Regions from separate parts of the Arthrobacter sp. SD76 genome, predicted to be linked through region 1. Evidence: riboswitches for the same ligand, from Rfam matches in the RefSeq annotation. Region 1 holds a riboswitch; each other region holds the start of a gene.
The links. Region 1 has a riboswitch for cyclic di-AMP ahead of ACPEE0_RS15845 (M23 family metallopeptidase). Riboswitches for the same ligand answer to the same signal wherever they lie in the genome.

Region 1 (5,911 bases):
GTCCCATGTGTCCACATCGGCTGTGGCCGCGGCGGGTACGGTGACAAGCTGCACGTCCAGACTAGCAAGGAGCGAGCGGACGGAGCCGTTGATTAAGGCTCCCCGGGCAGCGAGATCCTCCACGGCGTTTTTTAGCCCAGCCGTGCGATAAAAACCGGCGAGCGGCTGGGCCCTGCCATGGGGCGTGCCGTCGTCGGTTGCGGCCATGACCACGTCCGGCTTGCCGGGGCCATCAGCCGGTTCCGCTGACAGTGCGGAGGAGAGCCGGACCACGGCGTCGGCCACCAGTGGCATGTCGCAGGCAAGCACCAACGTGTACTCGGCTTCTCCCCGCCCCGGGACAGTACCTCCAGCCCCGCAGCGATGGCGGCGGCGGGACCGGAAAATTCGGGCTGCTCCCGGCAGGATAGGACGGTTTCCGGCAGGCGCCCCGGATCCGGTCCGACCACCACAGTCCGGCGGGCACCGGACGCCGCATCGAGGGAACGTTCCAGCAAGGTGGCGCCACGGAAAAGCAGGTGCTGTTTGGGTACTCCGCCCAGCCGGGAGGACCGGCCTCCGGCGAGGATCAGGGCATCAAAATGCGGCAGCGGATCTTGCACGGTTCCAGCCTAGCCAGCGCAGGCAGGGACGCATAAACAGGAAAGGACCCGTCAGGCAGCGCGCTCCGGCAGCAGGAACGGGTCCCACGCGGGGGGTGGGCTTCTCCAGTTCCTTGATCTGCCAGATGGTGCCGCGCGGAGGTTCCGGAACGAACCGGAGCTTCCAGCCCATTTCCGCGGGAGTGTGGTCACCCTTGGCATTGTTGCAGCGGAGGCAGGCTGCCACGAGGTTCTCCCAGGAGTCGGCTCCGCCGCGTGATTTTGGGTGGACGTGGTCGATCGTGTGCGCAGCCTTGCCGCAGTACGCGCACTTGTGCCCGTCGCGTCTCAGCACACCCCGGCGGCTGACGGCGGTGGCCTGGTTGTAGCGCGGGCGGATGTAGCGGTTGAGGAGGATTACCGAGGGGCGGCCCAGTATTTCCTGTGGACCCACCACGGGGTCGTCCCCTTCGGCCACCACGCTCGCTTTGCCCGTGAGCACAAGCACCAGCGCCCGGCGGAAAGTCACAACCGCCAGCGGTTCATATCCAGCATTCAGAACGAGAGTGCGCATGCACGTACCTCTTCACGGCCGCACCCGTCAGGGGCACGAGGGCCGGCTGCCCTCGGCATGTCCGGGCTATGGATCGACATCACAAGAGTAAACACAGAAGCGCATTATCAGGTAATCGCCGTCCCGGAAGAATTGTCCCGGACCCGCCAGCAGGCCACCGCCAACGGCGCAAGCACGCGCCTGCCCGAGGCGGCTGCCGCTGCAGTTTAAAGGGGAAGGACCCCTGTCTTGCGGGCAGGGGTCCTTGCTCCATCGCCGGCCGTCGGGGGCTTCGGCCGGAAACGGAGGGTTCTAGTCGACGCGGATGAACACCGGGCCGGAGCCAACGTTGGCGCTGAAGACAACAGTCTGGTTGCCGTTGTAGCCGCCGTGGACTGCCTGGCCGTTGCCTGCGTAAACAGCGATGTGTGCCATGCCGGCGCCGCCGTCAGCGTAGTAGATCAGGTCGCCGGGCTGGGCCTCGGCCGCGCTCACGGTGCGACCCAGGGACAGGTAACCTGCGGGCCAGTCGTGGAAGTTGATGCCGACCGCGGCCAGGGAGTTGGTAACCAGCATCGTGCAGTCCTGCATGACACCAAGCTGGGCGTACGCGGCGGACAGGATGGCTGCGCCCTTGCCGCTGGCGGAAGCCGGTGCGGCGGGGGCCGACGCAGCGGAAACGGTGGCGGTGACCTTGGGAGCGGCAGCCGGCTGGGCAGCGGGGGCAGGGGCCGGCGCGGCTTCCTCCACCTCAACCTCGGGTTCTTCCACAACCACGGGAGCAGGCGTGGTGGTCACGGCCGGCTTCTCGTAGGTGATGGCGATGGTGGAAGCCGCGGAAATGGGCGCTTCGATAGCGGATTCAACTTCCAGGGCGGACGCCGGGGCCGAGTCGCGCTGGAAGTTGGCGTCGGCAGCGTTGGCCGCGATGCCGCTGGTCAGGACGAGACCGGAAGCCGCGGCGATCACGGCGGCCTGGCGTCCTACGCCGCCGGCGTTGTCGCCCACAGCCTTGGCAATGATGGCGATCGAGCTGGTTTTAGTGACCTCGGCGCGGTGCCGTGCGGTAGCACGAGTAGTCATCAGTTCTCTCTTTCGATTTCCTCGGGCCTGTGGGCAACCGAGAGTTTGGACGCGCCGGCATCTTGGGGGTACGTCGGCGCGCCCCGAACGGGGATGGTGATCTAGCGAAAAATTGCGGGCAAAGAAATAGTTCCCGGGGCCGAAGCCCCAAGAACTATTAGCCTGCGAGGGTGTAGAAGGAGGAGGAGCCGGTGGCGGCTACGGAGTGCAGAAGCGTCCCCTGGGAAGGGTTGAGGGCGCTGATCATCATGCCGTTGCCGACGTAGATGCCGACGTGCGCGCCGCCGTTCTGCATCACCAGGTCACCCGGCTGGGGGGTGGAGGTGGGGGTCATGGCGGTCCATGCGTTCACGCGGGGGATGCTGATGCCGGCCTGGGCGTAAACCCACTGGGTGAAGCCCGAGCAGTCCCAACCGGAGGTGGGGCTGGTGCCTCCCCAGACGTAGGGGCTGCCGATGCCGGTGTAGGCGATGGCGGCGAGGCCGGAAGTTGCCGCAGAAGCGGTGGCAGCAACAGCCTTTTCCGCCACGGTCGATGCGGTGGAAGCGGCGGCCTCGTCCTCGTCGTCAGAGGTGGACTGCGGGGTCACCCGTTCGACAACGGGAGCGGCGACGGTGGTGACCACCGGCCGCTCGAAGGACACGGTGGCGGTGGGTGCTGCGGTGACTGCAAGGGCGGTCTGCGCGGAACCGGACTCGGTGGAAGCGGAGATGCCGGCGGTGGTGTCCGCGGCGGTGGCCGGCAGTCCCATGCCAAGGACAAGGCCGGACGCGGCTGCAACTACAGCAGCCTGGCGACCCACTGTCCCGGCGTTGGCACTAACGGCCTTGGACACTGCGTCCAAAGGGTTGGTACGAACCGGTTGCGCACGGTGGCGCGCAGAATTCTGGCGTGAAGACACGAAGGTAGCCTCTCCCAATGCCTGCGAGGTGAGCTGTCGGATTCGGATGGGAGTCACCCGGCCGCGCCGCTTCAAGGAAGCTTTGCGACTTAACCCCAAGGCCTTCCGTGAAGAAGGCCAAAATTGGTTCCCCCGCCCCTGCCAGACGATGAAATGCGAACGGACCTTGAGCGGTGGCAGAGTTAGGCAATCCGCACAAGAGCGTCAACTTCGGAAAAGTTGACGCGAGTTAGACGGTACAGGAGTTTCGAGCGAATGTCACATTCAGGTCACGACTGGTCACGCTAATTCGAGAGTCAGCCATCATTTGACTAGAGCCAGCCTGTCGGATCCACGACTTCGCCGTTGACCTGCACTTCGAAGTGCAGGTGGCAGCCGGTGGAGGCTCCGGTGGTGCCGCTCAGTGCCACAACGTCGCCGCGCGAGACCGTCTGGCCTTCGGACACATTGAACGACGAGAGGTGGTTGTAAGTGGTCTCCAGGCCGTTACCGTGGTCGATCACCACACGGTTGCCGCCACCGAACTGGTGCCAGCCGACGAACGTTACGGTGCCGGTGGCGGCCGCGAGGACAGAGGTGCCGCACTGGGCAACATAGTCCTGACCGCGGTGGAAGTCGCCGGATCCGCCGGTGATGGGGCTGACGCGGTAACCGAAGGGGGAGGCTGTGCTCATCGACGCCAGCGGGGCGCCCAGGCTTCCTGCGGAAGCGGCCCGGGAAACGGCGCCGGCGGACTGTGCGCTCAGGAGCTGCTTGAGCTTGCCGTCCGGGTCTGCCTGGGTCACGACGGCCGAGCGGCTGAAGTCGATCTGGGCCCCGGCCTCGGCAGAAATCGCGGGCTGCGGGGTGACGGCCGAGGCTGCAACTGGAGCTATGCCCGCCTCATCGGTGGCCATGACCGGGCTGGTGGCCGGGACAGTGACGGTGAGCACCAGGCCGGTGGCAGCCAGGGCCACGCCGGCCTTCTGGCCAATACCGCTCGCCGAGGCAAACTCGGTGATCTGCCGGAACGGACCCCGACGGCGGCGCGCATCACGGTGGAGATCGCGGGGGCGCTCCGTGTGGATGACTTCGACGACACGCGGCGCCGAAGCGGGGCCTGCCGCGCGGCGGCGCCCCTGGAGGTCTGCATGGACAAGAAGGATTCCTCTCTGGAAAGCCTGCGAAGTTAGCTGTCGGATTCGGGTCAGAGAGTTCAAAGACCCGGTCCGCCGTAAGCAAGCTTCGGCACAGAGATATCCCGCTGAGGGATTCCTTCACTGGAAGAGGCTTGCTGCTGACGGACTTCACCCCAAGGCAGTCCCCCGCTGCCGCTTGTGGTTCCCCCGCCTCTGCCAGTTATTGACTCGTGCTCCCGATCCGCTGGCAGAGCTCGGCTCCGGATCAGGTAACGCTTTTGTATCAACGCTCGGTTCAACTATAGGGGCTTAAGGCCCTTGGTAACAATTCCGTTATCTTGGCGTTACCGACGTCACGCTGCGGCGGAAAGACTTCCTAGCGGACGTGAACGAACACGTGCGCGGCAACTTCAGGCGGAAGTTCCAGGGCGCCTTCAATGCCCGGCACCCGGACCGAGATGTAGTCCCCACGCGCTCCAGGGTTACCGCGGCGCCCGGGCGGATGCCGCCCTCATCAAGCTGGGACAGCAGTTCCGGCTCTACCTGGATGGGCTCCGCCAGCCGGCTGACCGTGACCTCCGACGCAGGCCCGTAGGACTTCATGGCTTCCAGGAGGCTGGTCACCGTATCGGTGGAGGCAAGGGAGGGCTGGCCACCAAGCGCGGCAAGGCCCGGAATCGGGTTGCCGTATGGCGATTCGGTGGGATGGTCCAGCATCTCGTAGATGCGCCGCTCCACCCGTTCGCTCATCACATGCTCCCAGCGGCAGGCTTCGTCATGCACATAGGCCCAGTCCAGCCCGATCACGTCGGCCAGGAGCCGCTCCGCCAGGCGGTGCTTCCGCATGACCTCGGTGGCGCGCTTGCGGCCGATTTCGGTGAGCTCCAGGTGGCGGTCGCCGGAGACCACCACCAGCCCGTCACGCTCCATCCTGCCGATGGTCTGGGACACCGTGGGACCCGAGTGGCGCAGGCGTTCCGCGATACGGGCCCGCAGGGCGACGATGTTCTCTTCTTCCAGCTCCAGAATGGTCCGAAGGTACATCTCCGTAGTGTCGATCAGATCCGTCATCCAGCTCAGCTCCTCGAGCGCAGTACCTTGCGTTGTCCCACCGTATCGCTGTTCACCGCGACGTAGTCCGTTGGCTAGCTTAGCCTATTTTGACTTAGTCCGAATAGTTGGAAGCCGCCCGCGAGGCCGTCTCAGTGGCTGGACTATGACGGTTCCGGTTCCCGCCCAAACAGCTGTTCAGGCAGAATGGGAAAGGCCTTCGATGCAGTCATCGCCGACTGCGCGCCAGCGACCATCCACCCGTCCGGACCTCAGCCGCGTCCACGCCGAAATTGGAGCCCCCGTGAGCGAACCAAGCATCACTATTCCTGCCGACCTCCTTCCCAAGGACGGGCGGTTCGGGCGCCGGACCTTCCAAAGTCCGCCAGGAGCAGATTGATGCGCTGTCCGCCGCATCGAAGAACATCCTGGGCACCTCCCACCGGCAGGCACCGGTCAAGAACCTTGTCGGTTCAGTCCGCGAGGGCCTCAGCCAGTTCTTCCGCGCCCCGGAAGGATACGAGGTTGTCCTGGGCGTGGGCGGTTCCACTGCGTTCTGGGATGTTGCCAGCTTCGGCCTGGTGGAGAAGAAGGCACAGCACCTGTCCTTCGGTGAGTTCGGTTC
Region 2 (5,911 bases), 150 kb from region 1:
CGGGAGAACCCCGCGAGGCTCGCCGGCGTCCTGCGCCGCTGGCTTCAGGACCAGGCCGCGAAGGACGAATGGCAAGCGGCGGCACTGGCTGCCCGGGACCTGCTGCCCGGGTGGGACCAGACGGCACGAACCGTCCTCGACGCGGTGGAGCCAGGGTGGTCAGCCGGCTAGGACCGCCAGGACGTCCTTCTACAAAGGGCTCCGGTGCCCGGCGAAGAAATCGCGGAGCAGTTCCGCGCATTCGGCTTCCCGCACCCCGGGGTAGACCTCTACCCAGTGGTTGAGGCGGCGCTCGCGCAGGACATCGAACACCGATCCCGCGGCGCCGGCTTTCTCATCCCAGGCACCGAAGACAACCCGGGGAATCCGGGCGAGGACGATTGCGCCGGCGCACATGGCGCACGGTTCAAGGGTGACCACAAGCGTGCAGTCGGACAGCCGCCAGCCGTCTGCCTTCCCGCCGCTGCGGGCGGCGACCTCGCGCAGCTGCTCCGCTGCCTGGCGGATTGCTACCACCTCGGCGTGTGCCGTCGGATCCCCAAGCTCCTCCCGCTGGTTGCGTCCGGAACCCAGCACGGCGCCGTCGGGCCCGAGCACCACGGCGCCGATCGGCACGTCCTCTGTCGCAAGGGCGCGGCGGGCTTCCGCAAGGGCAAGACCCATCCACGTGTCGTGTTTTCCAGCGGAGACCATGGCTCAATGATAGTTTCGAAGGATACCCTGAGCCCGTGACGACCAGCGCCGGGAGGCACAATGAGCACCGTCCGTGACCGTGTGGACAAATGGTTCAAACCCTACGCCGCCCTGTGGCTGACCCTGATCATCGGTGGAGCCCTGGTGCTCTCCATGGCACTGCTGGGCGCCGAGGTGTACTCGGACGTGGTGGATGAGGAAGGCCTGGCAAGCCTCGACATTCCCGCCCTCGAGTATTCGCAGTCACTGCGGAACCCGGAAACGGACGCCTTCGTCACCGCCTTCACCAACATCGGTGGCGGGGTCGGGATGCCCATCCTCGCGAGCATCCTGACCGCCTGGCTCACGTTCCTGAGCCGGTCCTGGCGGCCCCTGATCCTGGTTGGCGGTGCGGCCGCGGTCTCCACCACTGCCACCACCATCGGCAAGCGCCTGGTGGGCCGGACCCGTCCGGACCATACGGAGGCCGTGCCACCGTATGAAACAACGCCGTCCTTCCCCAGCGGCCATACCCTGAACACCACCGTGGTGATCGGCGTGCTGCTCTACATCCTGTGCCTGCATTTCTTCCAGCTCTGGGTGCGCATCACCGCCATCACAACGGGCGTGATTTTCATCATCGCGATGGGGTTGAGCCGGGTATTCCTGGGGCACCACTGGCTCACTGACGTGATGGCCGGCTGGCTGCTGGGCCTCGCGTGGGTGCTGATGGTGATACTGGCCCACCGGCTGTTCCACCTGATCAGGCGGCGGGAGCATGTGGGACCGGCACCCGATTTCGAGCATCCGGTGGTGCGGGATGTGGTGGTCGAGGCCATGCATCACGACGGCCCCGGCGGGCACGGGAAGGACAACGCCGGGTGATAGTTTTGACCCATGCGAACTCTCGTTGTGGACCACCCGCTCGTCGCCCATAAGCTCACCGTCCTGAGGGACAAAAACACCCCGTCCCCGGTGTTCCGGCAGCTGACCGAAGAGCTGGTGACCCTCCTCGCTTATGAGGCAACCCGCGAAGTCCGCACCGAACCCGTCACCATTGAAACGCCCGTCAGCACCACCGTGGGAACCGCATTCACCAAGCCCACCCCGCTGGTGGTTCCCATCCTGCGCGCAGGCCTGGGCATGCTCGAGGGCATGACCAAGCTGGTCCCCACCGCCGAAGTAGGCTTCCTTGGCATGGCCCGGGATGAGGAAACCCTGGACATCATCACCTACGCCGAGCGGCTTCCCGAGGACCTCACCGGCCGCCAGATCTTCGTCCTGGACCCGATGCTCGCCACCGGCGGAACCCTGCGCGAGGCCATCAAGTTCCTGTTCAAGCGCGGCGCCTCGGACGTCACGTGCATCTGCCTGCTGGCCGCACCCGAGGGCCTCGCCAAGCTGGAAGAGGAGCTTTCGGACGCTAATGTCACCATCGTCCTGGCCTCCATTGACGAAAAGCTGAACGACAAGTCCTACATTGTTCCCGGCCTCGGGGACGCGGGCGACCGCCTGTACGGCATCGCCGGCTGAGGTTCAAGCCTTCCAAGACAAGGAGCGCAGCCGTAGCCTGTGCCCATGGACTGGAAACTTGAACTCGTGTTTGTCCCTGTGTCCGACGTGGACCGCGCCAAGGATTTTTACGTCAACAAGGTGGGCTTCAACGCCGATTTCGACCAGCGGCCCACTGAGTCCATCCGCTTCGTCCAGCTGACGCCGCCGGGCTCGGCCTGCTCCATCTGCATCGGGGAAGGACTCACGGACGCCCCTCCGGGGACCGGCTCCAACCTCCAGCTGGTGGTCAACGACATCGATGCCGCGCACCGCCACCTCAAGGAGAACGGCGTGGACGTCAGCGACGTGGACGTTCAGGACTGGGGCCACTTCGTCTACTTCGCCGATCCGGACGGCAACAGGTGGGCGGTGCAGTACATCCCCGGACGGGATTCTTAACACAAACGGTGGTTGAGCCTGTCGAAACCCGCCCGGGTTTCGACAGGCTCAACCACCGTTCTGTACCTCAGCTGCGGTTTAGTACCAGTTGTTGGCGTAGTGGAAGTTCAGCGCGCCACAGGGGGACTGGTAGCGCTCCTTGATGTAGTTCAGGCCCCAGTTGATCTGCGTGCGGTAGTTGGTGAGGTAGTCCGCACCGGCGCTTGCCATCTTCTCGGCGGGCAGGGACTGGACGATGCCGTAGGCACCGCTGCTGGGGTTGGTTGCCGTGGTGGTCCAGTCGGATTCCTTGGTCCACAGCGTCACCAGGCACTGCATCTGGTCCTGGGCCCAGCCGTAGGAACCGAGCTGGCCGGCCGCGTAGGCCTGGGCGCCTGCCGGGTCATTGACCGCGACGACCGGAGCAGGCTCCGGTGCAGGAGCGGGCTCGGGTGCCGGAGCCGGTTCTGCGGCGGGGGCGGGCTCCGGTGCGGGTGCCGGGGCGGGCTCGGCGGCCTGCGGAACAACGTTGATTTCGGCGGGGGCGGGGACTCGGCAGGGTTGGACCGGATCTCGCTCTTTTCGATGCTCATCTGCGCATCGGAGGACGCCGCCGAGGTGCTGGTGGTGGTTGCGGCCGGAATCAAAGCATTCGTCGCCTGGCCGGCGGCGCCGATACCTACCAGCAGCGCACCGGACGTTGCGAGGACCGCGGCGCGCTTGCCGAGGGTGAACTTCTTGCCTTCCGGACGCTGGGAATCGCTGCCTGAGCCCTTTTTTGGGCGCGGTTTAGCCGGGAATGTAAACATGATGAATCGCCTCTCACACCTGCGGAGTTAGCTGTCGGGTTCGGATGAGGGCATCCGGCCGCACGGAAAAATCACGTGCTGGCTTAACCCCAAGGGCAATCAGTGCCCGGGACGGTGGGTCCCCCGCCTCTGCCTTCGATCAAGCGGAATCCGGGAAGTGGCAGAGCTTGGCGTCATCCGGATATACGGCCCGAACGGGAACCGTACCTAATCGACGGTACAGGAGATGGGCGCATAAGTCACATTTAGGTAACGGACATCACGGCATCGGCGCGTCGAGTTGTGCAATCTAGCGCATCAGAGGCAGTTGGAGGGCGAACTCTGTCCTCCCGGGCTGTGACGTCACCGTGACCTTGCCGCCATGCGCCTCGATGATGGATTGCACGATGGACAAGCCGAGTCCGCTGGTTCCCTCAGCGGCCGAGGCCCCCGTCTGGTCACCCGCACCCTTCCGCGCTGCGTCTGCGCGGGCGAACCGGGAAAACACGTGGTCCACGAACTCCTCGGGGATGCCGCCGCCGTCGTCCGTTACGGTCACCACCGCAGCGCCCTCGGATGTGGTGCCGACGCCGGTGACCACCGTGGTTCCCGCCGGCGTGTGCTTGCGTGCATTCGACAGCAGGTTCATCAGGACCTGCCGCAACTGAGCGGCGTCCCCGTTGACCAGGACCGGTTCGTCGGGCAGTTCCAGCCGCCAGGTGTGGGCAGGGGCCATGACCTTTTCGTCACTCACGCTCTCCACCACGAGTTGCGTGAGGTCCACCTCGCTGAGCTTCAGGGGCTGCCCCTCGTCCAGCCTTGCCAGCAGCAGCAGGTCTTCCACCAGTGCCGTCATCCGCTCGGACTGGCTCTGCACCCTGGACAGCGACTTCTGCCCGTCCGGTGTGAAGTCCTCGGTCATCCGCATCAGCTCGGTGTACCCGCGGATCGCCGTCAGCGGCGTCCGCAGCTCGTGCGAGGCGTCGGCAACGAACTGCCGCACCTTGGTCTCGCTCTTCTGCCGGGCCTGCAGCGCATTCGCCACGTTGTCCAGCATGAGGTTCAGCGCGTGCCCCACACTGCCCACTTCTGTTCCGGGGTTGGAGTTCGACGGCGGCACGCGGACTGCCAGCGCCACCTCGCCGGCGTCGAGGGGCAGTTGCGACACCCGCGTGGCAACCTCGGACAGCTGCTCCAGGGGCTTCATGGTGCGCCGGATCAGGACGGTTCCCACCAGCCCGATCATCAGCAGCCCCGCCAGGGACACGAACACGAAGGTCCAGACCAGGGAGGCGAGGGTGCTTTCCTTGCCGGCGAGCGGCAGGCCGGTCACCAGGACATCGCCAAAGTTGGTCTGCACGGCAACCAGGCGGTATCCGCCGTTGGACAGTGTCCGGTCCACGGGGCGGCCATCGGCGGGCAGTTCCAGCAGGATCTCCTTATCCTCTGTGGACAGTGGGGCCCGCGTGGTGTCGGAGGCAAGAAAGCCGCCACTGTTCACCTGGCCACTGACGATTCTTGCGTTGACGGTCCCCACGCTCTGCCCGCGTGCATCCAGCGGATCCCTGCCGTTGAAGCCGCCCATGGGAGGGCGGCCGGGATCGTTGGCCCGGTCCGCGGCCTGGTTGAGCTGGTCGTCCAGCTGGCGGGTAAGGAAGGCATCCATGGAGGCATAACTGGCCACGCCCACGGCTCCGCAGATGGCGATCAGCAGCGCCATGGCCAACGCGATAAGGCGGGTGCGCAGGTGCCAGGTGGCGGGCTTGAACCAGCTCCGGGGGTGGGCTGCCGGAGCTTGAGGGGTGGCCATGGCTTCCTACTCCGCCGGCTTGATGACGTAGCCAGCACCGCGCACGGTGTGGATCATCGGCGGGTGGGCGGCGTCGATCTTCTTGCGGAGGTACGAGATGTAGAGCTCCACGATGTTGGCCTGGCCGCCGAAGTCGTAGTCCCAGACCCGGTCCAGGATCTGCGCTTTGCTGATGACGCGCTTGGGGTTCTCCATCAAATAGCGGAGGAGTTCAAACTGGGTGGCGGTGAGCTGGACGTCTTGGCCCGCCCGTGTCACCTCCCGGGTGTCCACGTTGAGCACCAGGTCGCCCACCACCAGTTCGGAGGTGTCCATGGCGGCCACGCCGGAACGCTGCACCAGCCGGTGGAGCCGGAGCAGGACCTCTTCCATGCTGAAAGGCTTGGTGACGTAATCGTCGCCGCCCGCTGCCAGTCCTACGATGCGGTCCTGGATGGCGTCCTTCGCGGTGAGGAAGAGCGCCGGGACCTCGGGTGCGAATGCACGGATCCTGCCCAGCAGCTCCACGCCGTCGAATCCGGGGAGCATGACATCCAGCACCAGGACGTCCGGCGGAAGTCCTTGGCGAGCTTCACTGCCTCGGGGCCGTCAGCGGCAACAGCAACGGACCAGCCCGCCATGCGCAGTCCCATGCTCATCAGTTCAGAGAGGCTGGGCTCGTCGTCCACCACCAGGGCGCGGATAGGGGAGCCGTCCGGGTGTGAGAGCT
Region 3 (5,911 bases), 1.5 Mb from region 1:
TTTCTTCGGCGGGCTGGAAATCAACGGAGTCATGGGTGATCCCGGCCAGGGCGTCATTACGGCCGTCGCCCTGGCATTCATGCTCCTGCTGGCCGCCATCAACCTGCGGGGCGTGGGGGAGAGCGTCAAGTTCAACGTGGTGCTCACCCTGGTGGAAATGGTGGCGCTAAGCATCGTGATCGGCGTCGGGTTCTTCGTCATGGCCCAGGGCACGGGCAACCCCGGCGAGATCTTCGTCTTCAACGACTACCAGGACAAAGGCCTGTTCCTCGCCGTCACCGCCGCCACCTCCATCGCATTCTTCGCCATGGTGGGTTTTGAGGACTCGGTGAACATGGTGGAGGAAACCCGCCATCCCGAAAAGATCTTCCCCGGACCATGCTGACCGGCCTCGGCATCGCCGTGCTGCTGTACATGCTGGTTGCCGTGTCCGTGGTCAGTGTCCTCTCGCCCACCGAACTGGAGGGCATCCGCGAAGCCGAAGGCGCCGCACTGCTCGAGGTGGTGCACAAGGGCTCACCGGACTTTCCCATCGACCGGATCTTCCCGTTCCTGGCCGTCTTCGCCGTGGCCAACACGGCACTGATCAACATGCTCATGGCCAGCCGGCTGATCTACGGCCTGGCCCGCCAGCAGGTCCTGCCGCATCCCCTGGGCAAGGTCCTGCCGGTCCGCCGCACCCCGTGGGCGGGCATTGCCTTCTCCACCGTCCTTGCCCTGGGGCTCATCCTCTACGTGACCAGCGATCCGGAAAGCAACATTGTCGCCAACCTTTCCGGCACAACGGCGTTCCTGCTGCTGTGCGTCTTCACCGTCGTCAACGTGGCGTGCCTGGTGCTGCGGAGGAAACGGGATCCGAACCGGAAAGTCTTCTTCACCTCGCCCGGCCCCCTGCCCTGGTCGCTGCCATCCTTTGCGCCTTCCTGGCCGGGCCGTGGGTGGGACGGAACGTGATCCAGTACGAGATAGCCGGCGGACTGATGGCCATCGGCGTGGTCCTCTGGCTCGCCACCTGGCTGATCAACCGCCGGACCAACCGCGGGGATAGGGTTAACCCATGACTGCCGCTGCAGAATCAACCGTCACTTTCGACAGCCGCTTCGCCAGCGAACTGGCAGATATGGCAGTTCCCTGGCAGGCGGAGGAAGCCCCGGAGCCCCGGCTCCTGGTCTTCAACGACGCCCTCGCGGAAGAACTCGGGCTGGATGCCCGCTACCTGCGCAGCCCGGAAGGCGTGCGGTTGCTGCTGGGCAACCACGTGCCGGAAGGGGCCGCTCCGGTGGCCCAGGCCTACGCCGGCCACCAGTTCGGCGGCTACTCACCCCTCCTCGGGGACGGACGCGCCCTCCTGCTCGGCGAAATCGTGGACGCCAACGGCCGCCTGCGCGATATCCACCTCAAAGGCTCGGGCCGCACACCGTTCGCGCGGGCAGGGGACGGCCGTGCCGTCGTCGGGCCCATGCTCCGTGAATACCTCGTCAGTGAGGCAATGCACGCGCTGGGCATTCCCACCACCAGGTCGCTCGCCGTCGTCGGCACCGGACGCATGGTGCGCCGGGACGACATGCTGCCCGGGGCGGTCCTGGCCAGGGTGGCCGGCAGCCACCTGCGGGTGGGAAGTTTCCAGTACGCGCGGGCCACGGACAACCTCGAGCTGCTGCGCCGCCTTGCGGACCACGCCATCAGCCGGCATTACCCTGCCGCCGCCGAGGCAGACAATCCCTATCTTGCGCTGTTCCGGGCGGTGGTGTCGGCCCAGGCCGCGCTCGTGGCGCAGTGGATGCTGGTGGGCTTCGTCCACGGCGTGATGAACACGGACAACATGACCATTTCCGGGGAGACCATCGACTACGGCCCCTGCGCATTCATGGACGACTTCAACCCGGCCGCCGTTTACAGTTCCATTGATGTGGGCGGGCGGTACGCCTATGCCAACCAGCCGGTCATCGCCGAATGGAACCTGGCCCGCCTCGCCGAGTCGATCCTCCCGCTGATCGACGAGGACCAGGAGCAGGCTGTCGCTCCCGCCGTGGAGGCGCTGGGCGAATTCCGCAGGCAGTACAGCGATGCGTGGTTCAACGGAATGCAGGCCAAGCTGGGCCTGCCGGCCGTCCCCGCGGGAAGCCCTGAAGCCGAAGCGGCGTCCGAACTGGTGGACGGCGTGGTAGCGATCCTGAAGGACGGCCCCGTGGACTACACCCGGTTCTTCCGCAACCTGGGCGAAGCGGCGCGCGGAAATGAACGGCCGGTCCGCGGCATGGTCATGGACCTCGCGGCATTCGATTCCTGGGCCGGCCGCTGGCGGTCCATGAAGCCGGACGCGGACCGGATGGACCGGGTAAACCCCGTGTACATTCCGCGGAACCACCTGGTGGAAGAGGCCCTGGCTGCAGCCACCGGGGGCGACCTGGAGCCACTGAACAGGCTCCTGGAAGCAGTGCGTGCCCCCTATGAAGAGCGCCCCGGCCTGGAACGCTACGCCGAAGGGGCCCCGGAAGACTTCGGCAAGTACATGACGTTCTGCGGTACGTGACAGAAAGAGCCGGACTCTGCCGGAAGCACATTAACGGGCAAGGGCGGCGGCCGGGAATTCCCGGCCGCCGCCCTTGTCTCTGTACTGCGTTGTTGCGGCTGCCTCAGCTGCGCCGGGTGACGAGGCTACCCGGACGAAGGAAGCTCCACTGAGCCAGCTGATGGAGTGGACTTCGGTCTTGTAGCCGTCCACGCCGCCGCTGACAACCTGGCCGTCGCCGGCGTAGACGCCCACGTGGCCGGCAGTGATCACCAGGTCGCCGGGGGCGGGGGTGCCCACGGTGGTGCCGTACTGGTAGAACTGGCCGGAGCCAGGTCACCGACGGACAGGCCAACGGAGCGCAGTGCCTTCTCCACCATGGCGGTGCAGTCCTGCTGCACGCCCAGCTGGCTGTAGGCGGAAGCCAGGATGGCTGCGCCGGTGCCGGTGCCGGTAGCGGCCGGGGCGGGGGCCGGGGCAACGGCGGCGGAGGCGTAGTTCACGGTGGTTCCGGTGCTCGCCAGGGCCGGTGCGGCCGGAGCAGGCGCAGCAGCAGGTGCCACGTAGCCGGCGCCCGGAATGGTGATCTGGTCACCGGGGTAGATGATGGTGGAAATATCCAGGCCGTTGGCGGCCAGCACGTCGTTCAGGCTGACGCCATGTGCAGCCGAGATGGCACCCAGGGTATCGCCGGAGACCACGGTGTAGACGTTGCCGGCGGCGGGGGCTGCGGCAGCAGGAGCAGCCACGGCAGCGGCCGGAGCGCTGTACGCCTGGACGCTAGCGGTTTCGGTGGTGTCCGGGCCGGTCACGCCAGCGTGGGCGGGAGCTCCAACACCGAACGCAATGCCGGACGCAGCGGCAACTGCGAGCACCGGACGGCTGAGCGTCCGGGCCTGGGACTTTGCGGAAGCAGCCAAGCCCTGGAGCGCGATTGAGCGGGCCGGAGTCGCGCGGTGACGGGCGGTAGGAAAATTTTTTTGACACGTGTGATCGCCTCTCCCATGCCTGCGGGGTGAGCTGTCGGGTTCGGGTTGGAGATACCCGGCCGAAGGGCGACCGCCCGTAATGGACGAAGGCGCTGTCGACTTAACCCCAAGGCCACAAATGGCCGTGGAAACTTGGTTCCCCGTCCCTGCCAGCTGGAAAGCGGTTGAATCCCGTATCAGTGGCAGGGCTCGGCATACTGATGGGAATGTCCCGTTTTGGGAGGGACACCTGAAGACCATAACCCGGCCCCGGAGCAATTGTCACGTTTGGGTAACATCCGAGGCGCTTCTATCATATTAAGCAAATGTCTGGAGTTTCATACCACATCCGGTTGACCTCGGGTGATATCGAGCGTCCGGCGCGGCCTGTTATTTGTGTCACAAAGTCATAAAGACAAAGCAGGCTAGCGGTCTTAACCCTCAACCTCGCATTGAAACCCGATAGGCTTCGGAACTATGCGCCTGATCGGAAGCATGCTGATGCCCCCGCTGCTGGGAGGGGTGCTGGCCCTCGCCCTGGCCGGCCCGTCCGCCCTGCTTCCGGCGTCCGCGGACGACGCCCCGCCGGGCGGGTATCCCTCGTGGGAGGACGTGCAGAAAGCGCAGCAGTCGGAAGCCGGCAAGGCGGCCGAAATCGAGAAGATCACAGGCCTGCTGCAAGGCCTGCAATCCGAATCCGAAACGCTCGGGGCAGCCGCCGTCGTATCTGCGGCCGATTATGCACTGGCCGACGCCGCCCTGCAGTCCGCAACAGCCAGGGTGGATGCCCTTGCCGGCCAGGCTGCCGAGGCAAATGCGGAGTTGCAGCGGCATCAGCAGGCGATTGGTGCGCTGGCCGCCAGGTCGTACAAAACCGGCGGAACCACCATGGGACTCTTTGTGGCACTGGAAGCCCTTGAGAACAACAGCATCCACGGTCTCAACGTGGTTGAAGTCGTGGAAGCCAAGACCGCGGACCTGGTCAGCCGGGCGGAGGCCGCCGGAAAGGCCACCGCTGCCCTGGCGGAGCAGGAAAAGGCCGCCCGGGCGGAGCGTGAACGCCTGTCCGGAGAGGCGAAGGCCAAACTGGACGCTGCCCGTTCCGCCCAGGACGCGGTGGCCCGCCAGGTCGCCGAAGAGCAGCGGCGCAGTGGAGAGTTGACCGCCCAGTTGGCATCCCTCAAGGGCACGACGGCGGCGCTTGAGGGCGAATACCGGCAAGGCCGGGTGGCGCTTGCGGCCTATGAGGCGGCGCAGGCAGCCAAACGCGCCGCTGCCGAGGAGCAGGCCCGCCGGCAGGCAGCTGCAGATGCCGCCCTTGCCGCTGCGCAAAAACCTCCCGCTCCGCCAAACCCGGCCCCGGCGGCACCGGTGCCAGTAAACCCCCCGCCGGTAAATCCGGCACCGTTCAACCCCAACCCGGCCCCGGCGAACCCCGTCCCCGTTGCCCCTGCGCCGGCAAGCCCCGCCCCGCCTGCCGTCGTCGTACCCTCCGTGCCGGGCGGCGCCGTCAACGATCCCGCCGCGGCCAAGAGCTATGCCTCCGGCCGCCTCGCGGCCTATGGATGGGGGCAGGACCAGTTCCTCTGCCTCGCCCAGCTCTGGACGAAGGAATCCAACTGGCTGACCACCGCCACCAACCCCTACTCCGGAGCCTATGGGATTCCGCAGGCCCTGCCGCCGGGCAAGCTGGGAAGCGCCGGCAGCGACTGGCTCACCAGCTACCGCACCCAGATCGAGTGGGGGCTGGGGTATATCCGGGACCGCTACCGGACACCCTGCGCGGCGTGGGACCACTCCGTGGCCAGGAACTGGTACTGAGGGGCGCGCTAGGCTTTCTCCATGCCAGATTTTGAGCGGTTCCGGGTGCTGCTTGAGGAGGAGCGGAAGCGGAAGGCTGCGCTGCTTCCGGACCTCCGCGCGGACATCGCCTCGGCCAGTTCGGCCCGGCTCGATTCAAATGTCGACGACGAGCACGATCCCGAGGGTGCCACAATCGCCTTCGAACTGTCCCAGGCGTCCGCACTCCTGAAGCAGAGCGCCGCCGGCCTGGACCAGGTGGAGGCCGCCCTCGCCCGGCTGGACGCCGGAACCTACGGCACGTGCGCCGTATGCGGCGAAGCCATCGCCGAGGGCAGGCTGGAAGCCCGGCCGTGGACCCCGTTCTGCATCACCCACGCCGGGGCGGGCCGGCGATGAGCGCAGGGCCGGACGTCGTTGACGCGGCAGCGGAGTTCATCGACCGTACCCTGCAGAATGAGGGCTCCTGGTATCGCGCGGACGACGCCGCCGCCCGGCTGGGCGGGATCCTCGCCTCCTACGGTTCCTCCGTGGGCGCTGTCCGGGGAACCGTCCGTGATGCGCTCCGGAAATTCAAGGTTTTGGACCATGATGACGTCGTCCAGCTGGCCTCCGCCCTCTGGGGCCGGCC

Region 2: linked by a shared signal. The riboswitch ahead of ACPEE0_RS16455 (hypothetical protein) and the one ahead of ACPEE0_RS15845 (M23 family metallopeptidase) in region 1 are both predicted to bind cyclic di-AMP.
Region 3: linked by a shared signal. The riboswitch ahead of ACPEE0_RS08935 (LysM peptidoglycan-binding domain-containing protein) and the one ahead of ACPEE0_RS15845 (M23 family metallopeptidase) in region 1 are both predicted to bind cyclic di-AMP.

The regions. Positions count from the first base shown of each region.
Region 1 covers NZ_JBNBLR010000001.1:3,273,071-3,278,981, forward strand. Annotated here, with positions in the region: gene mobA (molybdenum cofactor guanylyltransferase) at 1-294, opposite strand, end outside; partial or broken gene mobA (molybdenum cofactor guanylyltransferase) at 399-602, opposite strand; partial or broken gene ACPEE0_RS15830 (HNH endonuclease) at 654-1,155, opposite strand; gene ACPEE0_RS15835 (NlpC/P60 family protein) at 1,447-2,217, opposite strand; gene ACPEE0_RS15840 (C40 family peptidase) at 2,375-3,052, opposite strand; cyclic di-AMP (ydaO/yuaA leader) riboswitch at 3,123-3,301, opposite strand; gene ACPEE0_RS15845 (M23 family metallopeptidase) at 3,430-4,263, opposite strand; cyclic di-AMP (ydaO/yuaA leader) riboswitch at 4,261-4,475, opposite strand; partial or broken gene ACPEE0_RS15850 (metal-dependent transcriptional regulator) at 4,613-5,307, opposite strand; partial or broken gene serC (phosphoserine transaminase) at 5,591-5,911, shown strand, end outside.
Region 2 covers NZ_JBNBLR010000001.1:3,418,406-3,424,316, reverse strand. Annotated here, with positions in the region: gene ACPEE0_RS16485 (glycosyltransferase family 4 protein) at 1-171, shown strand, start outside; gene ACPEE0_RS16480 (nucleoside deaminase) at 190-693, opposite strand; gene ACPEE0_RS16475 (phosphatase PAP2 family protein) at 754-1,557, shown strand; gene upp (uracil phosphoribosyltransferase) at 1,570-2,205, shown strand; gene ACPEE0_RS16465 (glyoxalase superfamily protein) at 2,251-2,625, shown strand; gene ACPEE0_RS16460 (transglycosylase SLT domain-containing protein) at 2,704-2,931, opposite strand; gene ACPEE0_RS16455 (hypothetical protein) at 2,928-3,413, opposite strand; cyclic di-AMP (ydaO/yuaA leader) riboswitch at 3,419-3,577, opposite strand; gene ACPEE0_RS16450 (sensor histidine kinase) at 3,703-5,202, opposite strand; partial or broken gene ACPEE0_RS16445 (response regulator transcription factor) at 5,209-5,911, opposite strand, start outside.
Region 3 covers NZ_JBNBLR010000001.1:1,784,648-1,790,558, forward strand. Annotated here, with positions in the region: partial or broken gene ACPEE0_RS08920 (APC family permease) at 1-1,061, shown strand, start outside; gene ACPEE0_RS08925 (protein adenylyltransferase SelO) at 1,058-2,533, shown strand; gene ACPEE0_RS08930 (hypothetical protein) at 2,564-2,812, opposite strand; gene ACPEE0_RS08935 (LysM peptidoglycan-binding domain-containing protein) at 2,782-3,432, opposite strand; cyclic di-AMP (ydaO/yuaA leader) riboswitch at 3,503-3,677, opposite strand; gene ACPEE0_RS08940 (coiled-coil domain-containing protein) at 3,958-5,301, shown strand; gene ACPEE0_RS08945 (TraR/DksA family transcriptional regulator) at 5,323-5,679, shown strand; gene ACPEE0_RS08950 (DNA alkylation repair protein) at 5,676-5,911, shown strand, end outside.